DNA from 3 places in the Lonsdalea quercina genome. Region 1 is predicted to be linked to each of the others. Evidence: predicted binding sites of a transcription regulator. Region 1 holds the regulator's gene; each other region holds the start of a gene.
What was found. Region 1 encodes PurR, which represses purine synthesis genes. Its sites were predicted from a motif close to CANGCAAACGTTTGCNTG; they were not measured.

Region 1 (4,862 bases):
AAATTAATCTGAACGCACTGAGCGCCCGTTTTCGCGGGTTTTATCCTGTCGTGATCGACGTGGAAACCGCTGGATTCAATGCAAAAACGGATGCGCTGCTTGAGATTGCAGCCATCACGCTGAAAATGGATGACAACGGCTGGTTGCAGCAGGATCAGACACTACATTTCCATGTAGAACCATTCGAAGGCGCCAACCTGCAGCCTGAAGCGCTAGCCTTCAACGGCATCGATCCCAGCAATCCGCTGCGCGGCGCCGTCAAAGAGTACGATGCGCTGCACGAAATTTTCAAAATGGTGCGTAAAGGCATTAAAGATCAAGGCTGTAATCGCGCTATTGTCGTGGCGCACAACGCCACTTTCGATCACAGCTTTCTCATGGCCGCGGCCGAGCGTTGCAGCCTCAAACGCAACCCTTTCCATCCCTTCGCCACCTTCGATACCGCCGCGTTGAGTGGACTGGTGGTCGGCCAAACGGTGCTGGCCAAGGCCTGTATTACCGCCGGGATTCCTTTCGACTCCTCGCAGGCCCACTCCGCGCTTTACGATACGCAACGCACCACTCAGCTGTTTTGCGAACTGGTTAACCGCTGGAAAAAACTGGGCGGATGGCCACTAGCGCTGAATGAGTCCGAAGAAAATAATGCTATGGTGGTCGATCGCTAGACACGTTCAGGGCGGCCTAAGCCGCCCTGAACAGTACCGAACACGCGGTCAACTCACGCTTTGGTCAAAGCCCTTGGCTTACTCTTTATCCTGCTGCTGAGCATTGTATTTTTCAGCCGTTTGTTTGATAAGTTTTGGCAGCTCGCCACTCTGATACATTTCGATCACGATGTCGCAGCCCCCTACCAGTTCACCGTCAACCCACAGCTGCGGGAATGTCGGCCAATTGGCATATTTCGGCAATTCTGCGCGGATGTCCGGGTTCTGCAGGATATCGACATAAGCAAAACGCTCGCCACATGCCGACAACGCTTGAACGGCCTGAGCAGAAAAACCACAGCTCGGCAGTTTCGGGGAACCTTTCATATACAGCAGGATCGGGTTTTCAGCGATTTGACGCTGGATTTTTTCAATTGTCGTTGTCGTCATTCTATTGCTTCCTTAAAGCACGTGATGGCTAGTGATAAGCCACTAGCCATAGCATCAGTACAGGGTATACGCTCACCCAACTACTCTGACATATTTTAACGATAGCGATAACCACAAAAAACGACATCTTTTGTAGGGTTATCGCCAGATGGTTTTTAGAGACAATAACCGGTTATATCAACAACAAAAATTAGCATTCATTCAGTGAAAAAATCACGTATTAACGATTTTTCACTATTCTGTACTCATTAACTGTGTTTTAGCACTTTGTAATTATGTTGATTTGAGGAATACTGTGGAAATCGGACGAATAAGAACCACCATCGGTCACACTATAATGCGTTTACTTGCTACTTTTTTCGTACTATTTTTTAGCCACTTGGTTATCAGTCAGGCGATATCTGCCCCCCAAGCTCCGACGTTAATCTCTCGTAAATCCCCCGTCGATCCCTCAGATGCTGTCGATACGAAGAAAAACAAAGAAACCAAAAACGCGAAAAAGTCTGCCCCCTCCCCACAAGACAAGAAAAAAATCCGCAATATCGCCCCGAAGTCCAAGGCAGCCGGTGATGGCGATAACGACAAAAAAACCAAGCGCAACATAAAACACACGCAGACCGTAGCCCACACCTCTTCACATAAAGACGCCCCCACCCGTCAGCCCACGCCCAAGACCGTCAAACGGTTATCCCGTGGTCAATCCACGCTGACGCTAGCGAAAAAAACACCAAAACGAGGTCACGCTGCTCGGATGGATGAAGAAAAATCGACCGCCGCGCGTGTTACTCGTAATAGAAAAGAGGATGTCGACGAACCCCGCGGCCTGACACTAAGCGCGGCGCACAAGCTCCGCTCACAACGCGCTAAAGTCACCGCGCTCAACAAATTGATGAGTCAAATTGGCAAACCCTACCACTGGGGCGGCTCATCGCCGTACACCGGTTTCGATTGTAGTGGGCTGGTCTATTACGCCTACAAAGATATTGTGAAAATACCTATTCCCCGTACCGCCAATGAAATGTTTCATTTGCGCGATGCCGCGCCTATCAAGAAAAACGAGTTGGAAAGCGGCGATCTGGTCTTCTTCCGCATCAACCATCGTGGTACGGCTGACCATGTAGGCGTTTATGTTGGAAACGGACGATTTATTCAGTCGCCTCGTGCAGGTTCAGATATCAAAATAAGCAAACTCAACGAAGACTATTGGCAGGAACATTATATTGGCGCCCGCCGGGTGGTCATGCCGCAGACGGTGAGATAACTCTCGGCAATCATTTAAATGAACACAACAACGAAATAGAAAAAGGGACCGAAGCCCCTTTTTACACTATGCCCACGAGAATGATTTTCGTGAGCGCAAACCTCGGCAAAATGGCTTAAGCGCCAAATACCGCAGTAAAACTGAAGGCGATAATCACCGCCAATGCCGCGACAGTCGTCAACAGCGACATTTTTAGATTGGTATCCATTACTCTCTCCTTAATTTTAAGCACAACCCTCGGGGTCGCCAGCCGTGTCAGTATAGGGGAACGGAGTGCTATCAGCACCCAAATGATGAATATAATGTTATGAGAACGTGACCCTTCTGTTTTATCACAGTAATAACGTCCTTTTATCGTTGCAGGAGTAGAATTAACGCTTTCACTTTTCGCCCGGATCGGACAGAATTACCGGTTTACTGCTGTACGAACTCCGTTGGTCGAGCATCATTTCCTATCTTCAGGTATATCCGTCGACACCCCTCCTTCTGAAATGCATCCATCTTCAGAAAGAGACGAATTCGCGCAGGCAAACGATTAACAAGTTACTTACTGCTGCAGGAAGTAGGTTTAGGAGTCATTTAGATGGCAACGATTAAAGATGTGGCAAAACGTGCTGGCGTTTCAACCACAACCGTATCCCACGTCATTAATAAGACCAGATTCGTCGCCGAAGAAACCAAAGCCGCCGTTCACGCTGCCATTGACGAACTGCATTATTCTCCGAGCGCTGTCGCGCGCAGCCTGAAAGTCAATAACACCAAGTCTATCGGACTGCTGGCGACCTCCAGCGAGGCGCCCTATTTCGCCGAAATTATCGAATCCGTCGAAAACAGCTGCTATGCCAAAGGCTATACGCTGATTCTTTGCAACTCTCACAACGATCTGGACAAACAGCGGGCTTATCTCGCCATGCTGGCGCAAAAGCGTGTAGACGGACTGCTGGTCATGTGCGCGGAATACCCGCCTGAACTTCTGACGATGTTGGAAGGCTATCGCCATATTCCTATGGTCGTCATGGACTGGGGACAGGCACACAGCGACTTCACCGATACCGTCGTCGATAATGCTTTCGAAGGTGGATATCTTGCCGCGCAGTACCTCATTGAACGCGGCCACCGCGATATCGGGGTGATCCCAGGGTTGCAGGAGCGTAACACCGGTAGCGGACGTTATCTGGGCTTCAGAAAAGCGCTCGACGAAGCTGGCATTGATATCCGTGATGAGTGGATCGTACAAGGCGACTTCGAGCCGGAATCCGGCTACAAAGCCATGCATCAGATATTGGCGCAGAAAAGCCGCCCGACCGCCGTGTTCTGCGGCGGCGATATTATGGCAATGGGCGCCCTCTGCGCGGCTGATGAACTTGGGCTGCGCGTACCGCAGGATATCTCCATCATCGGCTACGATAATGTTCGTCATTCACGCTATTTCACCCCGGCGCTGACCACGATACATCAGCCGAAAGAACGGTTGGGGCAATCCGCGTTCGCCATGCTGTTGGACCGAATCACCAGTAAGCGTGAAACGTCCCAGGTAATCGAGGTACATCCTCGACTGATCGAGCGTCGATCCGTGGCTGACGGCCCTTTCCGCGATTATCGCCGTTAGTTATTACATCTATTTCGATTGAAATAATTACCCCCGCCTTTTCCCCTGCTTCAGCCATTTAAAGCTTGTACCGTGGTTGAAGCAGTCATAAACTTGTCACTGTCTTCTAAGACAATAACCTACGAATAAGACATACTGAGCAGTTTGCTATCCTGTCGATATAACGTGTTGCCTACTTTGGCTTTTGTGGCATGGATAGATGCCTTTCGTACCGGCTTTTCTCTTAATTTCCCCCAGTCCCTTTTTCGGGGGATAGACGATGGATCACGTCCACCGACACCTTCTGCAGGTAATTTTGTCTAAGCTGTTTCTTGCGATGATCGCTGACAGCAAGATAGGGAGAGGTTATGAGTTCATCTTATGTGGAGGAACTGGACATCCATAACACGTCCTGGTTCCAAATTGTGAAAGAAATGTTGTCTTCGGCGGACATCGCCATTAATGGCGCGCGTCCGTTCGATATACAGGTAAAAAATCCTGACCTCTATAAACGCGTGTTGCGAGAAGGCTCTCTTGGTTTGGGAGAGAGTTACATGGACGGTTGGTGGGAATGTGAAAGACTCGATATCTTCTTCCACCGCGTACTCCGGGCCGGACTTGATAACAAGCTGCCCAAACATGTTAGCGATATCGCCCGCGTTCTCATCGCCCGCCTCACCAACCTACAGTCCAAAAAACGAGCCTGGATTGTCGGAAAAGAGCATTACGATCTCGGCAATGACCTTTTCTCACTCATGCTTGACCCTTACATGCAGTATTCCTGCGGCTATTGGAAGGACGCCGAGACGCTGGAGCAGGCGCAGGAAAACAAGCTGCGCATGATCTGTGAAAAACTGCAATTGCAACGCGGCATGACTTTATTGGATATCGGCTGTGGCTGGGGGGGATTATCTGAATA
Region 2 (4,862 bases), on a different contig from region 1:
CCAACACCTGCTCAACTTCCGCGCGTCGTGCGGCTTCAACCTGAATGACCGCGCCCAGCTCTTCGTTAAACAGAATGGCCAGACCATCTTCGCCCATGCTGCCGATGTCGGCTGACAGGCTGCAATGACCGGCAAAGGCCATTTCCGCCAGCGTCACCATCAGACCGCCATCGGAACGGTCGTGGTAGGCCAGCAGCGCCTTGTCGGCCACCAGTTTCTGCATGGCATTAAAGAAACCGGCCAGCTGTTCCGGGCTACGCACGTCCGCCGTTTTACGTCCCAACTGACGATAAACCTGCGCCAACGCCGTCGCGCCCAGCGCATGATGGCCGACGCCAAGATCGATCAACAGCAGCGCATTGTCTTTGTCGGTGCGCAATTGCGGCGTGACGGTATTCCGCACGTCTTCGACGCGACCAAACGCGGTGATGACCAGCGACAGCGGCGACGTGACGGCGTGATCCTCCCCGTTTTCCTGCCAACGGGTTTTCATGGACATCGAATCTTTGCCTACGGGGATTGTCAGCCCCAGTGCCGGGCACAGCTCTTCGCCGACGGCCTTGACGGCTTCATACAGCCCCGCGTCCTCGCCTGGATGCCCGGCGGCGGACATCCAGTTGGCGGAGAGCTTGATGCGTTTGATATCGCCAATATGCGTAGCGGCGATGTTAGTCAGCGCTTCCCCCACGGCCAGACGGGCCGACGCCGCGAAGTTCCGCAGCGCCACCGGCGCGCGCTCCCCGATAGACATCGCCTCGCCGTAGTAGCTATCCAGACTGGCCGTCGTCACGGCGCAGTCAGCGACCGGCACCTGCCACGGCCCGACCATCTGATCCCGTGCGACCATGCCCGTCACGCTACGGTCGCCGATGGTGATCAGAAAGGTTTTTTCGGCAACGGCCGGTAAATGCAGCACACGCTCGATGGCATCAGCCAGATAGATATTGTCAAAATTGAGCGGCTTGCCTTCGTTATGCAGTCGGGTCACATCACGCTGCATTTTCGGCGCTTTACCCAGCAGCACTTCCAGCGGCATGTCGATTGGTTGATTGTTGAAGTGGCGATCGTTCAGTGTCAGATGCTGTTCTTCGGTCGCTTCGCCGATCACGGCATACGGCGCTCGCTCGCGGCGGCAAATGGCGTCGAATGTCGCCAGCTGTTCTGGGGCGACCGCCAGCACATAACGTTCCTGCGACTCGTTACACCAGACTTCCAGCGGGCTCATGCCCGGTTCGTCGTTCAAAATGTCGCGCAGTTCGAAACGACCGCCGCGGCCGCCATCGCTGACTAGCTCCGGCATGGCGTTTGACAGCCCGCCCGCGCCCACATCGTGAATGAACAGGATCGGGTTTTCGTCACCGAGCTGCCAGCAGACGTCGATCACTTCCTGACAGCGACGTTCCATCTCCGGGTTATCGCGCTGTACAGAAGCGAAGTCCAGATCGGCATCGGACTGTCCGGAAGTCATGGAAGAGGCCGCGCCGCCGCCCAGACCGATATTCATTGCCGGTCCGCCCAGCACGATCAGCTTCGCGCCGACGGAGATCTCGCCTTTTTGCACGTGATCCGCACGAATGTTGCCGATCCCGCCCGCCAGCATGATGGGTTTGTGGTAACCGCGCACTTCCGTACCGTTGTGGCTGTCGACCGACTCCTCATAGGTGCGGAAGTAACCGGTCAGGGCCGGACGGCCGAATTCATTGTTGAACGCCGCCCCGCCCAGCGGGCCTTCCAGCATGATATCCAGCGCGTTGACGATGCGATCCGGCTTACCGAAGTCCTGCTCCCACGGCTGAATGAAGTCAGGAATACGCAGGTTGGAGACGGAAAAACCGACCAGTCCGGCTTTCGGCTTGGCGCCGCGTCCGGTCGCGCCTTCATCACGAATTTCGCCGCCGGAGCCGGTTGCGGCCCCCGGCCACGGCGAGATGGCGGTGGGATGGTTATGAGTTTCCACTTTCATCAGAATATGCGCGTCTTCCTGATGATATTCATAGCGGCCCTGCGGGTTGGGGAAAAAACGTCCCACGGCGGAGCCTGTCATGACGGCGGCATTGTCTTTATAGGCGGACAACACGAAATCCGGCGTCTGTTCATAGGTGTTTTTAATCATTTTGAACAGAGATTTGGGCTGCTTTACGCCGTCGATAACCCAGTCTGCGTTGAAGATTTTGTGTCGGCAGTGTTCCGAGTTGGCCTGCGCGAACATATAAAGTTCGATGTCGGTCGGATTTCGGTTCAGACGGGTAAACGCGTCGATCAAATAGTCGATTTCGTCTTCCGCCAGCGCCAGTCCGAGACGCAGGTTGGCGGCTTCGAGCGCCTGACGCCCTTCCGTTATCACGTCCACCCGCTGAAGCGGCGCAGGTTCGTGCTGCGCAAATAGACGCTCCGCCTGCTGTAGCTCGCTAAACACCGCCTCCATCATACGGTCGTGCAACAGTTCACTCAGCGACCGCCACTGCGCTTCATTCAGTGTCGGCGCGTGAATATAGAAGGCCAGTCCGCGTTCCAGACGGCGAACGGTGTTCAGACCGCAGTTGTGCGCGATGTCCGTGGCTTTGGAAGACCAGGGAGAGAGGGTGCCGGGACGAGGCGTGACCAATAGCAGGTGACCTGAGGGATCGTGTTCGGGGAGTGAAGGACCGTATTTCAGCAGGCGGGCCAGCTGCGTTTTTTCATCGGTGCTTAACGGTGCGGTCACGTCGGCAAAATGCACATATTCGGCGTAAATATCGCTGACGGGAAGAAGATTGTCTTTGCAACGCGCCAATAGTTTGTTGATACGAAAAGCCGATAAAGCCGGGGAACCACGCAGTATTTCCATCATTTCACATTCTCTCGTCTTCGATGCACCGATAGCGGGGCACCATGGCGCTACAGGAGGGGGGAACGCGGCACATTATAGAGAATACCGACGCGCGACGAAACCGTTTGCGCGGCAATAGTCGAACATCTTTGTTGTTAGGTGACCAATTCGTTACCGGGGCAATAAAAGTTGCACCCTGGCGGTTTGTTACGCAAAATGCCCCGACTCTGGGACACTCAGTATAAGAAACTGCCTAATAGACAGACAGGCCTTCAGGCCGCCGAGAGACATCAAATTCTTTGAAGCGTTTAACGATAAATTATTTTTTCATCGGGGTGATTGCACTGTTATTGGCATTGGCGCTATGGCCAAATATTCCTTGGCGCAGCAGCCAGGACGACCAACTCAGGCAAATCCTTTCACGTGGTGAGCTACGTGTCAGTACGGTTGTTTCTCCACTGACCTACTCCCTACACCGTGGCTCCCCGTCAGGACTCGACTATGAACTGGCTAAACGATTCGCCGATTACCTCGGCGTCAAGCTGGTCGTTTCCACACGTCGGAACATTGATGAATTATTCACCGATCTCGACAACGGCGACGCCGATATGTTGGCGGCGGGTCTGATTTACAGCGATGATCGAACGCAGTCGTTCCGTGCCGGCCCCTCTTACTATTCCGTCTCACAGCAGCTGGTGTATCGATTAGGCTCACCGCGTCCCACGTCGCTTGGCAAGCTCAAAGGCCGACTTGCGGTATTGTCCGGCTCTGCGCAAATATCCACGTTGCGCGAGCAGCGGTCCAAACAGTTTCCGAACCTGACCTGGGAAACCAGCACCAACGTCTCCGAGCTGGATCTGCTTAAGCAGGTGGTCGATGGACGGCTCGATTACACGATTGCCGACTCTATCAGCGTCGGATTGTTGCAACGTATCTACCCGCAATTGGCCGTCGCATTTGATCTCAGCGATGAAGAGCCGGTGAACTGGTATATGCGCCAGACCCACGACGATAGCCTGTCCGCCGCCATGCTGGACTTCTTCAGCCGGATTGCTGAAGACGGCTCGCTGGCGCGTCTGGAAGAGAAATATCTGGGTCACGTCGGGGAGTTCGACTACGTGGACACCACTACGTTTCTGAATGCGATCGACAACACTCTGCCGGGGCTGCGGTCGCTGTTTGAGCGCTATGCCACGGAGATGGACTGGAAGCTGCTGGCCGCCATCTCTTATCAGGAGTCGCACTGGAATCCGCTGGCGACCTCGCCTACCGGCGTACGCGGTCTGATGATGTTAACGAGGACCACGGCGGAAAGCCTGGCAGTGGTCGACCGGCTGAATCCCGAGGAGAGCATTCGCGGCGGCGCAAAGTACCTGTCGCTGATGATGCAACGTATGCCGAACTCCATTCCGGACGACGAGAAAATCTGGTTTGCGCTGGCGGCTTACAATATGGGTTACGCCCATTTGATGGATGCGCGCAAGTTAACGGAGAAGCAGAAAGGCGATCCAAACAGTTGGGCGGACGTTAAAATGCGGCTGCCGATGCTAAGCCAGAAACGCTATTATCAGCAAACCGCCAACGGCTACGCGCGTGGTCACGAAGCTTACAACTATGTGGAAAATATCCGTCGTTATATGATCAGCCTGGTCGGCTACCTGACGGAAAAAGAAAATAAGGCCCAGCACGTTAAGCAGGCGGGTGAAGGCTATCCCGCAGTCTCTCCGGCGCTGGTGCAGTCCGGAATGTCTTCATCAGGGAAGTGATGCTCCTTTGGCCGCCGCACGGCGTGCCTTTTGCTCTTTCCGACGTTGCCGGAAAAAGTCGCTCAACTGCGTTGAACAGGCTCCCGCCAGCACGCCCGAGGTAATTTCAATCTGATGATTCATGCCCGGGTGACGCAAAATATCCACCAGCGATCCGGCCGCGCCCGTCTTGGCGTCGGCGGCGCCGTAAACCAAACGCCCGATGCGACTGTGCACCATCGCTCCCGCACACATCACGCACGGCTCCAGCGTGATATACAGCGTGCTGTTCAGCAGACGATAGTTTT
Region 3 (4,862 bases), on a different contig from region 1:
TATGCACCAGGATGTGCCGAAGGAAGATGTCGTCGTGACCAGCGTCACGGTCAGCGAGTAATTCTCCCAGCATGGCGACGCTGTTTATTGGCGATTTGCATCTGAGCGAACAGGAACCGGCTATTACCGCCGGTTTTCTGCGTTTTTTACGCGAAGAGGCAGTGCAGGCCGACGCGCTGTACATCCTGGGCGACCTGTTCGACGCCTGGATAGGCGATGACGACCCACAGCCGCTGCACCAGACCGTCGCCGCTGCGCTGCGGACGTTGCATCAGCAGGGGGTGCCCTGCTACTTCATCCACGGCAACCGGGATTTCCTGATCGGCAAGCGCTTCGCCCGCCAGAGCGGTATGACGCTGCTGCCGGAGGAAAACCGAATTACGCTGTATGGTCGCCAGTATCTGGTGCTGCACGGCGACACGCTGTGCACCGACGACGCCGCCTACCAGCGTTTTCGCCGCCGCGTTCACAACCCGCTGATCCAACGTTTTTTTCTGTGGCTGCCCCTGCGACTGCGGCTACGCATCGCCGCGCGCATGCGCTCAGCCAGCCAGCAGGCTAACCAGATCAAGTCGCTTGAGATCATGGACGTCAATCCTCAGCAGGTCGTAGACCGGCTGCGTCACTTCCAGGTCAAGACCCTGATCCACGGTCATACGCATCGACCAGCGATCCATACGCTGACCGTCGACGGCGAGACCGCCCAGCGGGCCGTACTTGGCGCCTGGCATGAGGAAGGCTCGGTCATCAAAGTCACTCCCGACGGTATTTCGCTGCACGCGTTTCCGTTCTGAATCCTGTCCCTCCCCATTTTTGGCGTTAAACCCTGCCTTGCACCTCGACGCAACCGTTTTCCTCTCTTTAGGGGCATGGTATGCTCTACGCCCTCGTCGCCGGAGCGCCGACTCGGCGCGATGCGTCTTATCACCCTGTGCACTGACCGGCGTCAGGCACACTCACAGGAGCACTACAGGCATGTCATCCAACGCTGCCCCGGCAAAAATCGCCATCGTGATGGGTTCAAAGAGTGACTGGGCCACCATGCAGTTCGCAGCAGAAATCCTCACCACGCTGAATCTCCCTTTCCACGTTGAAATCGTGTCCGCGCACCGCACGCCGGATAAACTGTTCCGTTTTGCCGAAACGGCGGCGGATAACGGCTTTGACGTCATCATCGCCGGAGCCGGTGGTGCTGCGCACCTGCCTGGCATGCTGGCCGCCAAAACGCTGGTGCCGGTGCTGGGCGTTCCCGTACAGAGCGCAGCGCTGAGCGGCGTGGATAGCCTGTACTCCATCGTGCAAATGCCGCGCGGCATTCCGGTGGGGACACTGGCGATAGGCAAAGCCGGCGCGGCCAATGCCGCCCTGCTGGCCGCACAAATTTTGGCGCTGCATGACCGGGAACTGTCTACGCGCTTGACGGATTGGCGTCAGCGTCAAACCGACGAAGTGCTCCAGCATTCCGATCCGCGGGAGGATGTATGAAACCGGTATGCGTATTGGGTAACGGCCAGCTGGGACGCATGCTGCGTCAAGCTGGCGAACCGCTGGGCATCGCTGTCTATCCTGTCGGACTGGACGCCGAGCCTGAATCTATCCCCTACCAGCACAGCGTCATCACCGCAGAGATCGAACGCTGGCCGGAAACCGCCCTCACTCGCCAGCTGGCGATACAGCCTGCGTTCATTAACCGCGATATTTTCCCGCGTCTTGCCGATCGCTATACGCAGAAGCAGCTGTTGGATGAACTACAGCTGGCGACGGCGCCGTGGCAGCTGCTGAGCAGCCCCGACACCTGGCCCGACATTTTTAGCCGCTTGGGCGCGCTGGCCATCGTTAAGCGCCGCGTCGGCGGCTACGACGGCCGCGGCCAGTGGCGAGTGCGCCCCGGTGATGAGGCGACGTTGCCCGCGGACTGCTACGGCGAGTGCATCGTCGAGCAGGGAATCAACTTCTCCGGCGAAGTGTCGCTGGTCGGCGCGCGCAACGCGCAGGGCGACTGCGTATTTTATCCGCTGACCCACAATCTGCATCAGGACGGCATTCTGCGCGCCAGCGTCGCGCTGCCGCATCCTCAACCGGCCTTGCAACGGCAGGCTGAAAAGATGCTGTCCGCCATTTTGCATCATCTGGGCTATGTCGGCGTGATGGCGATGGAGTGCTTTATCGTCGGCGACCAACTGCTGATCAACGAGCTTGCGCCGCGCGTGCACAACAGCGGCCACTGGACCCAGAACGGCGCGTCTATCAGCCAGTTCGAACTGCATTTGCGGGCGATACTCGATTTGCCGATGCCCGCGCCCGTCGTCAGTTCTCCGTCGGTGATGGTCAATCTCATCGGCACCGATGTGAATGCCGACTGGCTGACGCTGCCGCTGACGCATCTGCACTGGTATGAGAAAGAAGTGCGTCCAGGCCGGAAGGTCGGGCATCTGAATCTCAGCGATCCGGACGCCGCTCTCCTCCGCGAGACGTTGCAGGCGCTGGCGCCGATGCTGCCGACGGAGTATCAGTCAGGGCTTACGTGGGCGCAGCAAACGCTCTCGGCCTAATCTGAGGCTGCGCGGATGTCCCCGGAGATCCGCGCGCCGATGCGGCAAGGGCACAGCGTGTCGAGGCCACGTTTTAACACCGTGCTTGTCCGTCGCCTCGTCAGGAGTTCGTGGCAGGCGACCGGGTTTGCACCCGTGATTTATTTCGCGAGATAATAGCGCCGTCATTCCGGCCATCAGATTTTGCCTGAATGCAATGATCGCGTGTTATCACCGTGGCGCTAACGGAAACTGGTATTTAAGGATGTATTTCCCGCAATGAAGATGTCTCCTCTGTTCAACGGTATTTCCCCCGGCTTCTGGCCGTCACGTATTGCCCTGTTCGCTGCGTCGCCCGCCGCCTGTGACAAGGATGTCAGCATCGCGCGAGGACCGCGGTCCTGATGTCATCTTCCCTCGCACATTTCGCCCGGCCCCACGTCGTAAGCCGGACGTCTGTTTTATATGCATGACTCGCTCAGGAGAGAGTTGTATGAGCTCAATTCAGGAAAGCAGCGCGGTTTTCGACACCGCCGCCACCTGGCGCAAAAGCGACACCGTCTGGATGCTGGGACTGTATGGCACGGCCATCGGCGCCGGGGTGCTGTTTCTGCCCATTAATGCCGGTATCGGCGGTTTGTTGCCGCTCATCATCATGGCGATTATCGCGTTTCCCATGACGCACTATTCACATCGCGCGCTATGCCGTTTCGTCCTGTCAGGCAAAGGGGACGCGGAGGACATCACCGAGGTGGTGGAGGAGCATTTCGGCACCCGGGCCGGTCATCTCATTACCCTGCTGTACTTTTTCGCTATTTATCCCATTCTTCTCGTTTATAGCGTGGCGATCACCAATACCGTCGACAGCTTCATCACCCACCAGCTGCACCTGCCTTCGCCGCCGCGCGCGCTGCTCGCGCTGACGCTGATTCTATGCCTGATGTTCGTGGTGCGCTTCGGAGAAGCCACTATCGTGAAAGCGATGAGCGTGCTGGTATATCCGTTTCTGGCCGTGCTGTTGCTGCTGGCCTGCTATCTGGTGCCGCACTGGAATCTATCGGTATTCCAGACGTTGTCCCTGTCCGGCACCGTGAACGGCAGCAGCCTGCCCGCGACGCTGTGGCTGGCGATACCGGTGATGGTGTTCTCCTTTAACCACTCGCCGATTATCTCGTCTTTCGCCGTCGCCAAGCGCAAGGAGTATGGCGATGCGGCGGAGGAGAAGTGCGCGCGTATTCTGTCCTACAGCCATGTGATGATGGTGCTGACGGTGATGTTCTTCGTGTTCAGCTGCGTGCTGGCGCTGTCGCCGAAAGAGCTGATGGCGGCGAAAACGCAAAATATTTCTATCTTGTCGTATCTGGCGAACCATTTTGACAGCACGCTCATTGGCTATGCGGCGCCGCTGATCGCGACCGTCGCTATCTCCAAGTCGTTCCTGGGTCACTATCTTGGCGCGGGCGAGGGATTCAACGGACTGATGGTGAAAACGCTGCGGCGGGGCGGCAAAACGCTGGCTCCTCGCACGCTGAACCGTATCACTACCCTTTTTATGCTGCTGACCACCTGGCTGGTGGCCACGTGGAACCCCAGCATTTTGGGGATGATTGAAACGCTGGGCGGCCCGATTATCGCCTGCCTGCTGTTTTTGATGCCGATGTATGCGATCCATCGCGTCCCCGCGATGCGGCGCTACAGCGGCCTGCTCAGCAATCTCTTCGTGACGCTGACGGGACTGATTGCAATGACCGCCATTATCTACAGCCTGTGTCAATAAGCCGCAGCGTACGGCGTTACACGCCGTACGCTCCACCTCTGGTATTGACCACCCAGTATGCCGTTGACGCTTTTTTGAACAGGTTGTTGAACGTCTCCTCACGCCCGTTCAACGGCATAAGAAAAAGTCCATTTGAATACTCGCCACGCCCGTCATTCACGCGCCATAATGGTAATGGATAGTAGAAACACTTCAGTAAAATCATTTAACGGAGTGAGAATGAGTCAGGACAAACTCTACATAGACAAAGAGTTGAGTTGGTTATCTTTCAATGAACGCGTACTTCAAGAAGCCGCCGACAAGAATAATCCACTGATTGAACGTATGCGCTTTCTGGGCATCTACTCCAGCAATCTGGACGAGTTCTACAAGGTCCGATTCGCCGATCTGAAACGCCGAATTCTGATTAACGAAGAGCAAGGCTCCGCCAGCGGACTGCGTCACCTGCTGAGCAAAATTCAGATGCGTGTACTGAAAACCGATCAGCTGTTTGACAACCTGTATAACGAGCTGCTGCTGGAGATGGCGCGTAACCAGATTTTTTTGGTCAACGA

Region 2: a site for PurR is predicted at 2,924-2,941, ahead of purL (phosphoribosylformylglycinamidine synthase). Genes of this name have one in related genera too.
Region 3: a site for PurR is predicted at 841-858, ahead of purE (5-(carboxyamino)imidazole ribonucleotide mutase). Genes of this name have one in related genera too.

What each region holds. Positions count from the first base shown of each region.
Region 1 is NZ_FNQS01000002.1:403,231-408,092, forward strand. It holds gene rnt (ribonuclease T) at 1-665, shown strand, start outside; gene BLU64_RS04705 (Grx4 family monothiol glutaredoxin) at 744-1,094, opposite strand; gene BLU64_RS04710 (C40 family peptidase) at 1,432-2,355, shown strand; gene cydH (cytochrome bd-I oxidase subunit CydH) at 2,471-2,563, opposite strand; gene purR (HTH-type transcriptional repressor PurR) at 2,939-3,964, shown strand; gene cfa (cyclopropane fatty acyl phospholipid synthase) at 4,312-4,862, shown strand, end outside.
Region 2 is NZ_FNQS01000014.1:11,082-15,943, reverse strand. It holds gene purL (phosphoribosylformylglycinamidine synthase) at 1-2,827, opposite strand, end outside; gene mltF (membrane-bound lytic murein transglycosylase MltF) at 3,109-4,575, shown strand; gene tadA (tRNA adenosine(34) deaminase TadA) at 4,564-4,862, opposite strand, start outside.
Region 3 is NZ_FNQS01000003.1:329,837-334,698, forward strand. It holds gene ppiB (peptidylprolyl isomerase B) at 1-61, shown strand, start outside; gene lpxH (UDP-2,3-diacylglucosamine diphosphatase) at 72-794, shown strand; gene purE (5-(carboxyamino)imidazole ribonucleotide mutase) at 976-1,485, shown strand; gene purK (5-(carboxyamino)imidazole ribonucleotide synthase) at 1,482-2,552, shown strand; gene BLU64_RS17780 (hypothetical protein) at 2,811-2,936, shown strand; gene BLU64_RS06700 (HAAAP family serine/threonine permease) at 3,025-4,308, shown strand; gene ppk1 (polyphosphate kinase 1) at 4,528-4,862, shown strand, end outside.